DNA from 2 places in the Kitasatospora sp. NPDC091276 genome. Region 1 is predicted to be linked to the other one. Evidence: riboswitches for the same ligand, from Rfam matches in the RefSeq annotation. Region 1 holds a riboswitch; the other holds the start of a gene.
What was found. A riboswitch is a leader RNA that binds a small molecule or an ion and turns the genes downstream of it on or off. The one in region 1 is predicted to bind cobalamin.

Region 1 (7,476 bases):
GCCCACCCCGAGGTGACCCCCACCGTGGACGCCGACGGCCTGCGCGAGGCCTACAGCCTCCTGTTCAACACCGGCCCCACCGTCTGGGCCGGCGTCCGCGAGGTCCACCCCGGCAGCCTGCTCGTCCTCGACCGCGACGGCATCCGCGAACGGCGCTACTGGGAGCTGACCGCCCGCCCGCACACCGACGACCCGCAGACCACCACCGAGCTGATCGGCGGCCTGGTCGACCGCGCCGCCCGCACCCAGCTTGAGGCCGACGTCCCGCTGTGCAGCCTGCTCTCGGGCGGCCTCGACTCCACCGTCGTCACCGCCCTGATCGCCGACGAACTCCGGCTCCGCGAAGGGCCGCAGGCCACCCTGCGCTCCTACGCCGTCGACTACAGCGACCAGGCCGAACGGTTCACCGGCGACGTGCTGCGCACCGGCCACGACACCCCCTTCGCCGCCGAGGCCGGCGCGTTCATCGGCACCGAGCACTCCACCGTCGTCCTCGACCCCCGCGCCCTGCTCGACCCGGACAACCGGCGCGCCGTGGTCGCCGCCCGGGACTCGCCGATCGGCGTCGGCGACATGGACACCTCGCTCTACCTGCTGTTCGGAGAGATCCGCAAGCACTCCACCGTCGCCCTCTCCGGCGAGGCCGCCGACGAGGTCTTCGGAGGCTACCCGTGGTTCCACCACCCGAAGGCGCTCGCCGCTCGCGCCTTCCCCTGGCTCCTGGTGACCGGGGACCAGGCCGCCATGCCGCTCCACCCCGACCTCGCCGCCCGGCTGCGCATCCCCGAGTTCCGCGCCGACACCTACCGCACCGCCGTGGCCGCCGTCCCCCGCCTCGACTCCGAGAGCGCCGCCGAACACCGCCTGCGCGAGATGCAGCACCTCTCGCTCACCCGCTGGCTGCGCCAACTCCTGCACCGCAAGGACCGCCTCTCCATGGCCCAGGGCCTGGAGGTGCGCGTGCCCTACTGCGACCACCGCCTCGTCGAATACGCCTTCAACACCCCCTGGGCGATGAAGAACCACGACGGCCGGGAGAAGAGCCTGCTGCGCGACCTCGGTCGGGGCATCGCCCCCGAGTCGGTGCTGTGGCGGCCGAAGAACCACTACCCGGCCACCCACCACCCCGACTACAACGCGGGTCTGCAGCGGCTGGCCCGCGAGGCGCTGGACGCACCGCACGTCCGGGACATCGCCGACGAGACGGTCGTCGGGGCCGCCCTCGACACGCCTGCCGAGCAGTTGCCGTGGGGCCACCGGCTCCGCCTGGAGCGGGTCGTCGACCTCGCGCTGTGGCTCGACCACCACCGCCCCGCCCTGGCCCTCTGACAGTGATGATGTGACTGGTGGTTCTGCTGATGAGTCTGACTCGCCCTCTGACTGACGTCCTCGCCAGGAACGCGAACGCCCTTCGTGGCCCGACGGTGGTCGGGCCACGAAGGGCGCAGGACGGGGCGGACGCGGCCGACCCCGTTCCTGGTCGAAGGAGGAGCCGGCCCGGGCGGGCGGGTCAGCCGGTCTTCCCGACGCGGGTGGCCCAACGCTGCTCGACGTTGCTGAAGCGCCAGTAGGCGAGTGCGCAGGCCCAGACGACGACGAACATGCCGACGAGGATGTAGCCGACGTTGTCGAGGCTGATATCGGCGATCCAGCCGGTGACGGGGTCGGTGAGGTCGAGCTTCTCGTGCAGCACGCCGACCAGTTCGATGGTGCCGATGACGAAGGCGACGGCGATGGACAGGCCGGTGATGGTGAGGTTGTAGTAGACCTTGCGGACCGGGTTGGAGAACGCCCAGTGGTAGGCGAAGTTCATGAAGGTGCCGTCGAGGGTGTCGAACAGGCTCATGCCGCAGGCGAAGAGCAGCGGCAGGCAGATGATGGCGTACCAGGGCAGGCCGGAGGCGGCGCCGGAGCCGGCCATGACCATCAGGGCGACCTCGGTGGCGGTGTCGAAGCCGAGGCCGAAGAGCACGCCGACCGGGTACATCTGGCCGGGGCGGCGGATGGACTTGGTGAGCTTGCCGAGGATGCGGTTCATGAAGCCGCGCTCGTCGAGGTGCTTCTCCAACTGCCTCTCGTCGAACTGGCCGGCCCGCATGGCCTTGTAGACCTTGTAGATGCCGGCCAGGGCGATCAGGTTGAGCGCGGCGATGAGGTAGAGGAAGGTGCCGGAGACGCTGGTGCCGATGACGCCGAGCCACTGGTGGGCGGTGGACTGGCCGTCGACCAGGGTGCCGGCGATCTGCGCGCCGCCGGCGACCAGGGCGGCCATCGCCATGACGATACTGGAGTGGCCGAGGGCGAACCAGAAGCCGACCGAGACCGGGCGCTGGCCGTCGGCCATCAGCTTGCGGGTGGTGTTGTCGATGGCGGCGATGTGGTCGGCGTCGAAGGCGTGTCGCATGCCGAGGGTGTAGGCGGTGATGCCGAGGCCGACGCCGAAGGCCTGGTTCCCGATCGTGTAGTGGTTGGGCGCGACGAGCAGGAACAGCATGCCGAAGGCGACCACGTGCATGGCGAGGATGACGCCGAGCAGACTGGCGGTGCGGACGGTGTCCCGGCGCTGCCAGCGCGGGGGCAGGGGCAGGGCGGATGACGGGGTGTCGTCGGTGAGGGTCATGACGGGCGGCCTCTCCAGCTCCTCGATGGGGGCACCCCCGGCGAGGTCGGGGGAGTCGTGCGCGCCGTGGCCGGTCTCCTGGCTGGGGGATGGACAGTTCTGCCCGCGTCCGGGCAGGGCTGAGCGCACCCCGCGGCTCGTCTTCCCGTGCGCCGTACGGCACCGGTGACTGCCCGCAGTGGCTGCGGGCGCGCCGGGGGCACTTCCCGTTCACAGTGGCGAGGGCCGCGCCGGATTCGGCCCCTGAGGAGCTGTCACCGGACTTCCCGAACACCACGGCGGGGAACACCGTAGGGGCTCGGACAGTCAGTCGACAAGGCTGCGCAGTTGCGCATATGTTGCAATAACGCAAAGTGCTGACAAAGCCGTGACGAGGGGGAAGGGCAGCACATGCCCGAGGCAATCGATGCCCGAGCGGTTCAGGCTGCCGTCGCTGCGGTGGCCGACCGTGACCAACTGCGCGCTGTCGCCGAGAGGTTCGCGCTGTTGGCCGAGCCCGGCAGGCTGGCCTTGCTGGCGGCGATGCACGCCGCCGGGCCGATCCCGGTTTCCGACCTCGCCGGCGCCTGCGGTATCAGCCCGACCGCCGTCTCCCAGGCCCTCCGCCTCCTGAGGGCCTCCGGCGTGGTCTCGGCCGAGCGGGACGGGCGAGTGGTGCGCTACCGGCTCCGTGACCAGGGCGTCGCCCGTCTCCTCGACGAGACCCTGCCGAGGCGCGCCTGAACCGGGAGCGCCTCGGTGGCGGAACCCGGCAGCGAACGTGAGGGGAACACGCACCGGTGTCCCGGTGGGGACGGGTCGCATGGTCGGCGAGGCCGAAGGGCCTCCCCGGGGCAGGTCCGTTTCCTGACCGGGGAGGCCGGGGGCGTCAGCGCTGGGCGGTCAGGGGCGCGTAGGCGTCGGGGCGGCGGGTGGTGTTGAAGGGGAAGAGTTCGAGCCAGTCGTGGCGCTGGTCGAGGTCGAGGTCGGCGACCAGGACGGCGGCCTCGTCGCGCGGTGCCCGGGTGAGCACGCGGCCGTACGGGTCGACGATGAACGAGCTGCCGTAGAAGGTGAGTTCGCCTTCGGTGCCGATGCGGTTGGGGACGACCATGAAGGTGGCGTTGGCGATGGCGTTGCCGGTGATGACCTGCTGCCACAGCGGCTGGGTGTCGAAGCCGGGGTGGCCCGGCTCGGAGCCGATGGCGGTCGGGTAGACGAGCACGTCGGCGCCGGCGAGGGAGTAGGCGCGGGCGAGCTCGGGGAACCACTGGTCCCAGCAGGTCGGCAGGCCGATGGCGGCGTCGCCCACCTCGGCGAGGGGGAAGGCGTCCTCGCCGGCCGGGCCCTGGCGGAACCAGGTGTCCTCGTAGTAGCCCTCGGTCACGGGGATGTGCAGCTTGCGGGTGCGCTGCACCAGGGTGCCGTCGGGGGCGACGAGGATCGCGGTGTTGTAGCCGAGGCCGTCGGGGCCGTCCGGTCCGTCGGCCTTCTCGAAGAGCGAGGCGTGCACGTGGATGCCGTGCTCGCGGGCGGCGGCCGCGGCGAACGCGAAGGTCGGGCCGGTGCGCAGGTCCTCGGGCTCGACGGCCTGCGGGTGGTCGGACTGGCGCAGCACGGCGAAGTACGGGGAGAGCGTGAGCTCCTGGAGGGCGACGAGGGCGGCGCCCTGTTCGGCGGCGAGGCGGATTCCCTCCAGCAGGCCGGCCCGGTGCTGCTCGGGGTCCGCGTGCCAGCGCTGCTGGACGAGGGCGACCCGCAGGGCGGCGCGCCGGGGCGCGCGGGTGCGGGCCGGGGACGCGGGCGGGTTCAGGGCGGTGATCAGGCGCATGGCGGGTCCTCGGGTCATCTCGGGTCATGGTGTCGGGAGCAGGCCGAAGCCGTGCCGGAACGTTCCGGCACGGGTGACCCTAAGCGTTGCCGGAACGTTCCGGCAAGGGGGTGCGAGGAGCATCGCAGGCGCCCGGACCACGGGTGGCCTCCGGTTCTGCGTCTAGACTTCCGGGCTGTGACCAGCCGATCCGTGACCCTGTTCGACGTGGCCCGGGCGGCCGGGGTGTCCAAGAGCACCGCCTCCGACGCCCTCCTCGGATCCGGCCGGGTGGCCGAGGCGACGCGTGAACGCGTCCAGGCCGCGGCCCGAGAGCTCGGCTACCGGCCGAACTCGGCGGCGCGCAGCCTGCGCCGCTCCAGCACCGGGGCAGTGGGCCTGTACCTGCCGCGCACGGCGACCCGCCTCGACTACTACATGAAGCTGGCGTTCGGCGCCGTCGAGCGAGCCCGCGAGGACGGCCTCGACGTGGTGCTGCTGGCCCCCGGGAAGGCGGCGGAGGGCGGGCTGGCCGCCCGGGTCGACGGGCTGATGGTCATCGATCCGGAGGTCGACGACCCGGCCGTGCCCGGTCTGCTGGCCGCCGGCGTACCCGTGGTCACCGGGGAGCGCTACCTCGGAGGCGGGGCCGCACCCAGCGGATCGGTGGTGTGCGACAACGCCACCTCGCTCGCCGCCCTGCTGGACCACCTCGCGCAGCGCGGCGCACGCCGCCCGGCACTGCTGGCCCCCGGCCCGGGATCCGACTGGGCGACCGCCCTGCGGGCCGCCGCCGCCGACTGGACCGGGCGCCACGGCGTCGAGGTCGCCGTGCGAACGGTCCCGTTCGCGGCCACGCCGACCGAGGCCGAGGCCGCCACCACGGACCTGCTCGCCGGCACCCCGGGCCTGGACGCCGTGGTCTGCGCCCCCGACGGCGCGGTGCCCGGCGTGCTGGCAGCCGTGGCCCGGGCAGGCCTGCGGGCCGGAACCGAGGTGCTGGTGGCCGCCTGCGTCGACGGCGCCGCGGCACGCGGGTCGAGCCCGCAGGTGACGGCGGTGGACCTGCGCGCGGCGGAGTACGGCCGCGAATGCGCGGCCCTGCTCAGCGACCTGCTGTCGGGCGCGGCGGAACCGGGCGTGGTACGGACCCACGCCTGGGAACTCCACGTCCGGGCTTCCACCGCCGGTCGCGGCTGACACCGACCCGAACGGATACCGACCCGAACGGATACCGACCCGAACGGACACCGACCCGAACGGACATCGACCGCGGCCCCGGACGACGACCGGGCGTCCTCGTCTCCGGGGTCGGGGGCGAATGCATTCGTTCGGGTGGATTGGCACCGATAGCGGCAGGTGGGGCGCGGTCCGGCCGCCATGATGCCGTCACGGAACGACCACCCGTTGGGAGCGCCTCACCATGACGACGGAAGGGCGGACCACCACCGAGTCCGGCGACGAACCACTGGACCTGGCGGATCAGGAGCTGGTCCGCGATCCGTTCACCTCCTACGCGCACATCCGCGAACGCGAGCACCTGGTGCGGGGCCGCGTCCGAGGCGTCGACCCCATGTGGGTGGCGACCCGCCACGACGACATCCGCACGATCATGAGCGATCCCGACTTCACCATCGACGCCGCGACCGTCCCCGGCGCGAAGGTGGCCCACCGCACCGAACAGACCTGGCAAGCCCGCGGCATGTACGCGGGCCACGAGAAGTACCTGCGTGCCGGGATCTTCGACTCGGACGGCTCCGACCACCGTCGTCTGCGCGGCCTGGTCGCCGCCGCGTTCTCCCCGCGCCGCGTGGCCGCGCTGCGCCCCCGGATCGAAGCCATCGCCGCCGACCTGCTCGACCGCCTGCCGGACCACGCCGAGGACGGCGTCGTCGACCTGATCGAACACTTCGCCCGACCGCTGCCCATCACCGTCATCTGCGAACTCATCGCCGTCCCCGAAGCCGACCGCGACCGCTGGCGGAGCCGCAGCGCCACCCTGGCCGCCGGCACCTGCGGCGAGGAACTGGGCGACGCGCTCGCCGGAATGGTCGCCGACGCCCACCTCCTCGTCGGCCTCCACACCGCGGACCCGGGCGACGACCTCATCTCCGAACTGCTCGCGCCCCACCACGACGACCGCCTGAGCACCGACGAGCTCGTCTCGCTCATCACCAACCTGGTCGTCGCCGGGCACATCACCACCGTCAACCTCATCGCCAACAGCACCGAAGCGCTCCTCGCCCACCCCGACCAGCTCGCCCTGCTGCGCGAGGACCCCGCCCTCATGCCGCACGCCGTCGATGAACTCATGCGCTACTGCGGGCCCGTCGTGCGCGCGCTGCCCCGTTACGCCACCCGCGACACCACCGTCGGCGCCACCCCGGTGTGCGCCGGAGAAGCCGTCCTCCCGATCGTGTCCGCGGCCAACCGGGACCCCGCCGCCTTCGCCGACCCCGACCGCCTCGACCTCGGCCGCACCCGCCACAGCAAGGAGCCCCACCTCGGTTTCGGACACGGCGCGCACCGCTGCCTGGGCGCGCACCTCGCCCAGGAGGAGGCCGCTGTCGCCCTGGCCGCGCTGTTCAGCCGGGTACCCGACCTGCAACTCGCCGTCGACCCGGGGCACCTGCAACGCGGCACCAACCCGCTCAACTGGCACCTGAAGACCCTCCCCGTACGCCTCCAACCCCCGAGCCACACGGTGTCGCTCTAGCCCACGCCGGTCGCGTCTGCGGGCGGACCTGGCCGACGCGACTTAGCTGACCGGTGACTTCTCAGCCGTCCTCCCGAACGGTGCGGTAACCCAGCGCGCGGGCCAACGCGGCGACGGTGTCGAAGTTCGCGGTGGGCGAGAGCGCGGAAACTATTCGGCGATCGAGCGGGGCGTCCGCTAGCACGGCCGCCACCGCCTCCCGGTCGACGGACTGCTCGTGGTAGTCCTCGGCGTAGTCCACGAACGCCTCCGTACCGTCGGCGCCGGTGAGCAGGCCGAACAGCCAGTCGGCGCCGTCCGTCTCGCCGTCGGCGAACTCGACCGGCCCGCACCGCCAGTCGGTGCCGCCCG
Region 2 (7,476 bases), on a different contig from region 1:
CCCCGCCCCGGCCACGCCGACCTGGCCGGCATGCAGAAGTACTCGATCGACGAGGCCCGTCCGATCCTGGAGCGCGCCAGCGCCCGTGAGACGGCCGCCCGGGTCGCGCTCGGTGCCGTCGCCCGCGCGTACCTGAAGGAGACCTGCGGGATCGAGATCGTCAGCCACGTGGTCGAGCTGGCCGCCGCCAAGGCCCCGGCCGGTGTGCTGCCGCTGCCCTCGGACGAGGCGCGGCTGGACGCGGACCCGGTCCGCTGCCTGGACGCCGACGCCTCGAAGGCGATGGTCGCCGAGATCGACCAGGCCCACAAGGACGGCGACACCCTCGGCGGCGTGGTCGAGGTGCTCGCGTACGGCGTGCCGGTGGGTCTGGGCTCGCACGTGCACTGGGACCGCCGGCTGGACGCCCGGCTGGCCGCCGCGCTGATGGGCATCCAGGCGATCAAGGGCGTCGAGGTCGGCGACGGCTTCGAGCTGGCCCGGGTGCCCGGTTCGCAGGCGCACGACGAGATCGTCCCGACCCCCGAGGGCGTCAAGCGCACCTCCGGCCGCTCCGGCGGCACCGAGGGCGGCCTGACCACGGGCGAGGTGCTGCGGGTGCGTGCCGCCATGAAGCCGATCGCCACCGTGCCGCGGGCGCTGCAGACCCTGGACGTGCGCACCGGCGAGCCGGCCAAGGCGCACCACCAGCGCTCGGACGTCTGCGCCGTGCCGGCCGCCGGGATCGTCGCCGAGGCGATGGTCGCGCTGGTGCTGGCCGACGCGGTGAACGAGAAGTTCGGCGGTGACCACGTCTCCGAGACCCGCCGCAACGTGCAGGGCTACCTCGACAACCTGATCATCCGATGACCGTTCCGGTCGTTGTGCTGGTCGGCCCGCCCGGCAGTGGCAAGTCCACCGTCGGGCGGGCCCTGGCCGAGCGCCTGGGCGTCGGCTTCCGGGACACCGACGCCGACATCGAGGCGCTGGCCGGCAAGCCCATCCCGGAGATCTTCGTCGACGAGGGCGAGCCGCACTTCCGCGAGCTGGAGGTCCGGGCCGTGCGCACGGGCGCCACGGAGCACGACGGCGTGCTGGCACTCGGCGGCGGCGCGGTGATGGCCGAGGCCACCCGCGCCCTGCTGCGCGAGCTGCCGGTCGTCTTCCTGGAGGTCCCGCTGGCGGACGCGGTCAAGCGGGTCGGCCTGGACGCCCCGCGCCCGCTGCTGGCCATCAACCCGCGGGCCCGCTGGCGCGAGCTGATGGAGGCCCGCCGGCCCCTCTACCTGGAGGTGGCCACCGCCGTCGTCGACACCGCCGGCCGCACCCCCGAGCAGGTCGCGGACGCCGTACTGGAAGCACTGGAGCTGAAGACCCCCCATGACTGACCCCATCGTCAGGATTCACGTCGGCGGCAGCGCCGGCCACGACCCGTACGACGTGCTGATCGGGCACCAGCTGCTCGGCGAGCTGTCGGCGCTGATCAGTCCCCCCAGCCTGGGGACGAGAGGCGCCAAGCGGGTCGCGATCATCCACCCCGAGGCGCTGGCCGCCACCGCCGACGCCATCCGCGAGGACCTGCTCGGCGAGGGCTACGAGGCGATCGCGCTCCAGGTGCCCAACGCCGAGGACGCCAAGAGCGCCGAGGTCGCCGCGTACTGCTGGTCGGTGCTCGGGCAGACCGGCTTCACCCGCAGCGACGTCGTCGTCGGCCTCGGCGGCGGCGCCACCACCGACCTGGCCGGCTTCGTCGCCGCGACCTGGCTGCGCGGCGTCCGCTGGATCTCCATGCCCACCACGCTGCTCGGCATGGTCGACGCGGCCGTCGGCGGCAAGACCGGCATCAACATCGCCGAGGGCAAGAACATGGTCGGCGCCTTCCACCCGCCGGTGGGCGTGCTGGCCGACCTCGACACCCTGGCGACCGTGCCCAAGCACGACTACGTCTCCGGCCTCGCCGAGGTCATCAAGTGCGGCTTCATCGCCGACCCGGCCATCCTCGACCTGATCGAGGCCGACCCGGAGGGCGCCAAGACCCCGGACGGCACGCACACCGTCGAGCTGATCCGCCGCGCCATCCAGGTCAAGGCCGACGTGGTCTCCGGGGACCTCAAGGAGTCCGGCCGGCGCGAGATCCTCAACTACGGCCACACCCTCGGCCACGCCATCGAGCGCAACGAGCGCTACAAGTGGCGGCACGGCGCCGCGATCTCCATCGGCATGGTCTTCGCCGCCGAACTCGGCCGCCTGGCGGGCCGGTTGGACGACGAGACGGCCGACCGGCACCGTACCGTGCTGGCCTCCGTCGGCCTGCCGCTGCGTTACCAGGCGGACGCCTGGCCGAAGCTGCTGGACGCCATGAAGATCGACAAGAAGTCGCGCGGCGACCTGATCCGCTTCATCGTCCTGGACGGCCTCGGCAAGACCTCCGTCCTGGAGGGCCCCGACCCGTCCCTGCTGGTCGCCGCCTACGCGGAGGTCTCGGCGTGACCAGGGTCATGGTGCTCAACGGCCCCAACCTCGGGCGGCTCGGCAGCCGCGAGCCGGACGTCTACGGCGCCACCTCCTACGCCGGGCTGGTCGAGCGCTGCACCGCGCTCGGCAAGGAGTTCGGCTTCGAGGTCGAGGTGCACGAGACCAACTCCGAGCAGCAGATGGTGGAGTGGCTGCACGAGGCGGCCGACGGCAAGGTGCCCGTGGTGATCAACCCGGGCGCGTTCACGCACTACTCGTACGCGATGCGGGACGCCGCCTCGCAGCGCACCGCGCCGCTGATCGAGGTGCACATCTCCAACCCGTACGCCCGGGAGACCTTCCGGCACACCTCGGTGATCGCCGCGGTGGCCTCCGGCACCATCGCGGGGTTCGGGCTCGGCTCGTACGAGCTGGCCCTGCGCGCCCTGGCCGAGCAACTCGCCACGCGCTGACGCCTGGTCAGCGGCCCGGTGGCGGACTGTGCCCGCCGCCGGGCCGCCGTGTAGTCTCCCCGCTGAGAGGTGTCGGGAGGTGACCGTGACGCAGTACGCCGGGGGCGGGCAGGTCCCGCCGCGTCCCGTCGCTCCGCCGGGGCCGCAGCCGTCGGGGGCCGCCGCGCCGCCGCCGGTGCCGCCCGCTCCGGCTCCTGTTCCCGCCGCCGCGCCGCCGGTTCCGGCCGCTCCGGTGCCGCCCGCTCCGGCTCCTGTTCCCGCCGCCGCGCCGCCGGTTCCGGCCGCTCCGGTGCCGCCCGCTCCTGTTGCCGCGCCCGCCCCGGCCGCACCCGCGCCCGGCGCGCCGGTCCCCGTCGGGTCCACCGGGCACTTCGTGCTGCCCTCCGGCACGCCCGTGCAACTCCCCGCCCACCCGCCGCAGCGGCACGCGCCCACCAGTCCGATCGCCGTCCTGCTGATCGGCCCGGCCGGGGCCGGCAAGACCACCGTCGCCCGGTACTGGGCCGAGCGCCGGCCCAGCCCGACCGCGCACATCAGCCTGGACGACGTCCGCGAGTGGGTGCAGTCCGGCTTCGCCAACCCGCAGTCCGGCTGGAACGACGCCTCCGAGGCGCAGTACCGGCTGGCCCGCCGCACCTGCGGCTTCGCCTGCCGCAACTACCTCGCCAACGGCATCTCCTGCATCATCGACGACGCCGTCTTCCCGGACCGCCCGGCCATCGGCCTCGGCGGCTGGAAGCGGCACATCGGCCCCGGCATGATCCCGGTCGTGCTGCTGCCCAGCCTGGACTCCGTGCTGCACCGCAACGCCCGGCGCGGCGGCACCCGGCGGCTCGGTGACGAGGAGGTGGCGCGGATCCACGGCCGGATGGCCGGCTGGTACAACTCCGGGCTGCCGATCATCGACAACTCGTACCTGGACGTGGCCGGCACCGCCGCCGAGCTGGACCGTGTCATCCTGGCCCGGCTGATGGGCATGCCGGTGCGCTGACCTGCGACGATCCGGCGGTGTCGGTGCCGGCTGCGATGATGTGCGGGTCCTGTCGAACCACCCCGGGGGAGCTGACGCCCGTGCCGGAAGGCCACATCATCCACCGCCTCGCCGCCGAGAACCGGAAGGCCTTCGGCGGCCGCCCGGTCGAGGTGTCCAGTCCGCAGGGCCGGTTCGCCGACGAGGCCAAGGCCATCGACGGGCAGTTGCTCACCGCGGCCGAAGCCGTCGGCAAGCACCTGTTCCTCGGCTTCGAGGAGGGCGCCTGGGTGCACGTCCACCTCGGCCTCTACGGCGGCTTCGCCTTCGGCACCGGGCCCGCGCCCGAGCCGGTCGGCCTGGTCCGGCTGCGGCTGGCCAACGACGACGGCTACGCAGACCTGCGCGGCCCCAACACCTGCGCGCTGGTCACCGGCGCGGAGAAGGCCGCCGTCGCGGCCCGGCTGGGCCCCGACCCGCTGCGCGCCGACGCCGACCCGCAGGCCGCCTGGCGCCGGATATCGGCCAGCCGGACGACCGTCGCCGCGCTGCTGATGGACCAGAAGGTGCTGGCCGGGGTGGGCAACGTCTACCGGGCCGAGGTGCTGTTCCGCCACGGGATCAACCCGCACCGCGCCGGCCGCGACCTCACCCGGGGCGAGTGGGACGCGATCTGGGCCGACCTGGTCGCCCTGATGCACGAGGGCGTCGGCGCGGGCCGGATCGACACCGTCCGCCCCGAGCACACCCCCGAGGCGATGGGCCGCCCGCCGCGCGTCGACGACCACGGCGGCGAGGTGTACGTCTACCGGCGGGCCGCGATGCCCTGCCTGGTCTGCGGCACCGACGTCCGGACGGAGCAGCACGCCGCGCGCAACCTCTTCTGGTGCCCCGCCTGCCAGGCGGCCTGACCGCGTTCGAGGGTTGCTCCGGCCGGGCCCCGGCGCGTCCTCCGGGGGGGGGGGAGCCGGTCAGCCGACGGCCGTGTTGGGCTCGTGGTGTTCGGCGGCGGCGCACGCGTCGAGGAGGGGGCGCAGGGCCTCGTCCACGAGCCGGTAGCGCACGACCCGCCCGTCCTTGTCTCCGGTGACCACGCCCGCGGTGCGGAGCAGCCGCAGGGCCTGGGACACGGCGGGGTCGCGCATGCCGGTGGCGACGGCGAGGTCGGAGACGGCGAGCGGGCCGGCCCGGTGGAGGGCGAGCAGGAGGGCGAGCCGCCCGGGGTCGGCGAGCAGGGAGAACCGCTCGGCCCAGGTGCGGACGTGCGCGGGGTCGCCGATCGCGGCGATGGCCTCGCAGACCCGGTGTCCGTCGATGGTGCGGTGGCCCGCGCGGTCGGCCGGTACGAGATGCATGCGCACATTGTTGCAGGAGGGGGCCTGTGATCCTGGACACCTGCGCAGGTGCGCAGCCTTGCAAGGGTGGGTCCTGGCCCCTACGGTGTTCCCCGCCGTGGTGCTCGGGAAGACCGGTGACGGATCCTCAGGGGTCCCAGTCCGGAGCGGCCCTCGCCACTGTGATCGGGCCATCGTGATCGTCGACGATGGAGAGACGTCCGTACCCACGACGCCACTGGGAGCCTCGCGCACCTGGGAAGGCGGGTACGGGACCCCCGTAAGCCAGGAGACCGGCCACGGCATCTCACGAAGTGTTTCCACGAGGTGCTGGAGCGTGACCCGAATGACCCTGCCCGAAACCGCCGCCGCCGAGGCGCCGGCGACACCGTCCGTGCTGCCCACGTTCCGCTGGAAGCGCGAGGACACCGTCCGCACGGCCGGGCTGATGGGGGTGATCCTGGCCATGCACGTGGTGGCCTTCGGGACGCTCGTCTTCCTGGTCGCGCCCCACAACTACGCGGTCGGCACCCAGGTCTTCGGGGTGGGCCTCGGGATCACCGCGTACACCCTCGGCATGCGGCACGCCTTCGACGCCGACCACATCGCGGTGATCGACAACACCACCCGCAAGCTGATGGCGGACGGCAAGCGGCCGGTCTCGGTCGGCTTCTGGTTCGCCCTCGGGCACTCCTCGATGGTGGTGCTGATGGCCGCCCTGGTGGCGGGCGGCGCGCAGCTGGCCAGCACGCTGATGGACGACGACTCGGCCACCCACAAGTGGCTCGGGATGGTCGGCACGACGGCCTCCGGGGCGTTCCTCTACCTGATCGGCGCGCTCAACCTGGCCGCGCTGCTCGGCATACTCAAGGTGTTCCGGGCGATGCGGGCCGGGTCGTACGACGAGGCGCAGCTGGAGGAGCACCTCAACTCGCGCGGCTTCATGGCCCGGGTGCTGAACCGGGCGACCCGGTCGATCACCCGGCCCGGGCAGATGTTCCCGGTGGGCATGGTGCTGGGGCTGGGCTTCGACACCGCGACCGAGGTCACCCTGATGGTGATGGCCGGGTCGGGCGCGGCGGCCGGGCTGCCCTGGTACGCGATCGTCTGCCTGCCGCTGCTGTTCGCGGCCGGGATGAGCCTGTTCGACACCCTGGACGGGACGTTCATGAACTTCGCGTACCAGTGGGCCTTCGCGAACCCGGTCCGGAAGGTGTACTACAACCTGACGATCACCGGGCTGTCGATCGCGGTGGCCTTCGTCATCGGCACCATCGAACTGGTCGGCGTGCTGCACGAGAAGCTCGATCTGACCGACCCGGTCACCGGCTGGATCGCGGGCATCTCGCTGGACAACGTCGGCTACGCGATCGCCGGGCTGTTCGTGGTGGTCTGGGCCGCGGCGATCGCCTACTGGAAGCTGGCCCGGGTGGAGAAGCGCTGGGTGGCCGCCGAGTAGCGACGGCTGCGATCAGCGACGGCAGCGAGCAGCGACGGCGCCTCCCCCGGGATTCCGGGGGAGGCGCCGTTTCGTCGCTGCGGGTCGGTGCCGGTCGTCGAGCGGGCGGGGTTCAGCGCTCTTCGCGGAAGTCGACGTGCCGGCGCGCGACCGGGTCGTACTTGCGCAGGACCATCCGGTCCGGGTCGTTGCGGCGGTTCTTGCGGGTCACGTACGTGTAGCCGGTGCCGGCGGTGGAGCGGAGCTTGATGACGGGGCGCAGTTCGCTGCGGGCCATGGGTGTCCTCCCGGGTTGGCGGGGTGTTCGGGGCTGGGGCGAAACCGTACACCGAAATGGAAGTCATTTTCATCTGGTGTAACGTGAGCTCCGTCCCGCCCATTCCCGGACGCCAGGGAGCACCCATGTCCGCCCACTGCCAACTCACCGGCCGCCGGCCCGGATTCGGCAACGCGATCTCGCACTCGCACCGCCGCACCCGCCGCCGCTTCGACCCCAACATCCAGCACAAGCGCTACTGGCTGCCCGGTGAGGGCCGGTACGTCCGGCTCACCCTCAGCGCCAAGGGCATCCGCACCATCGACACGATCGGCATCGAGGCCGCCGTCGCCCGCATCCGCGCCCGAGGGGGGAAGGTCTGATGGCCAAGCAGAGCAAGATCGCCAAGAACGAGCAGCGCCGCGCCGTCGTGGCCCGGTACGCCGAGCGCCGCGCCGAGCTCAAGCGGATCATCGCCCACCCCGGCACCGCCCCCGCCGAACGCGCGGACGCCCAGGCCGAACTCGCCCGCCAGCCCCGCGACGCCAGCG

Region 2: linked by a shared signal. The riboswitch ahead of AB0O19_RS06920 (HoxN/HupN/NixA family nickel/cobalt transporter) and the one ahead of AB0O19_RS15005 (HoxN/HupN/NixA family nickel/cobalt transporter) in region 1 are both predicted to bind cobalamin.

What each region holds. Positions count from the first base shown of each region.
Region 1 covers NZ_JBFBFU010000010.1:140,540-148,015, forward strand. The annotation lists gene asnB (asparagine synthase (glutamine-hydrolyzing)) at 1-1,329, shown strand, start outside; gene AB0O19_RS15005 (HoxN/HupN/NixA family nickel/cobalt transporter) at 1,511-2,620, opposite strand; cobalamin riboswitch at 2,671-2,913, opposite strand; gene AB0O19_RS15010 (metalloregulator ArsR/SmtB family transcription factor) at 3,011-3,343, shown strand; gene AB0O19_RS15015 (nitrilase-related carbon-nitrogen hydrolase) at 3,489-4,430, opposite strand; gene AB0O19_RS15020 (LacI family DNA-binding transcriptional regulator) at 4,608-5,609, shown strand; gene AB0O19_RS15025 (cytochrome P450) at 5,833-7,125, shown strand; gene AB0O19_RS15030 (hypothetical protein) at 7,187-7,476, opposite strand, start outside.
Region 2 covers NZ_JBFBFU010000004.1:205,692-213,167, forward strand. The annotation lists gene aroC (chorismate synthase) at 1-849, shown strand, start outside; gene AB0O19_RS06890 (shikimate kinase) at 846-1,367, shown strand; gene aroB (3-dehydroquinate synthase) at 1,360-2,469, shown strand; gene aroQ (type II 3-dehydroquinate dehydratase) at 2,478-2,906, shown strand; gene AB0O19_RS06905 (AAA family ATPase) at 2,986-3,897, shown strand; gene AB0O19_RS06910 (DNA-formamidopyrimidine glycosylase family protein) at 3,978-4,787, shown strand; gene AB0O19_RS06915 (metalloregulator ArsR/SmtB family transcription factor) at 4,848-5,231, opposite strand; cobalamin riboswitch at 5,313-5,527, shown strand; gene AB0O19_RS06920 (HoxN/HupN/NixA family nickel/cobalt transporter) at 5,557-6,669, shown strand; gene rpmG (50S ribosomal protein L33) at 6,782-6,946, opposite strand; gene rpmB (50S ribosomal protein L28) at 7,072-7,308, shown strand; gene rpsN (30S ribosomal protein S14) at 7,308-7,476, shown strand, end outside.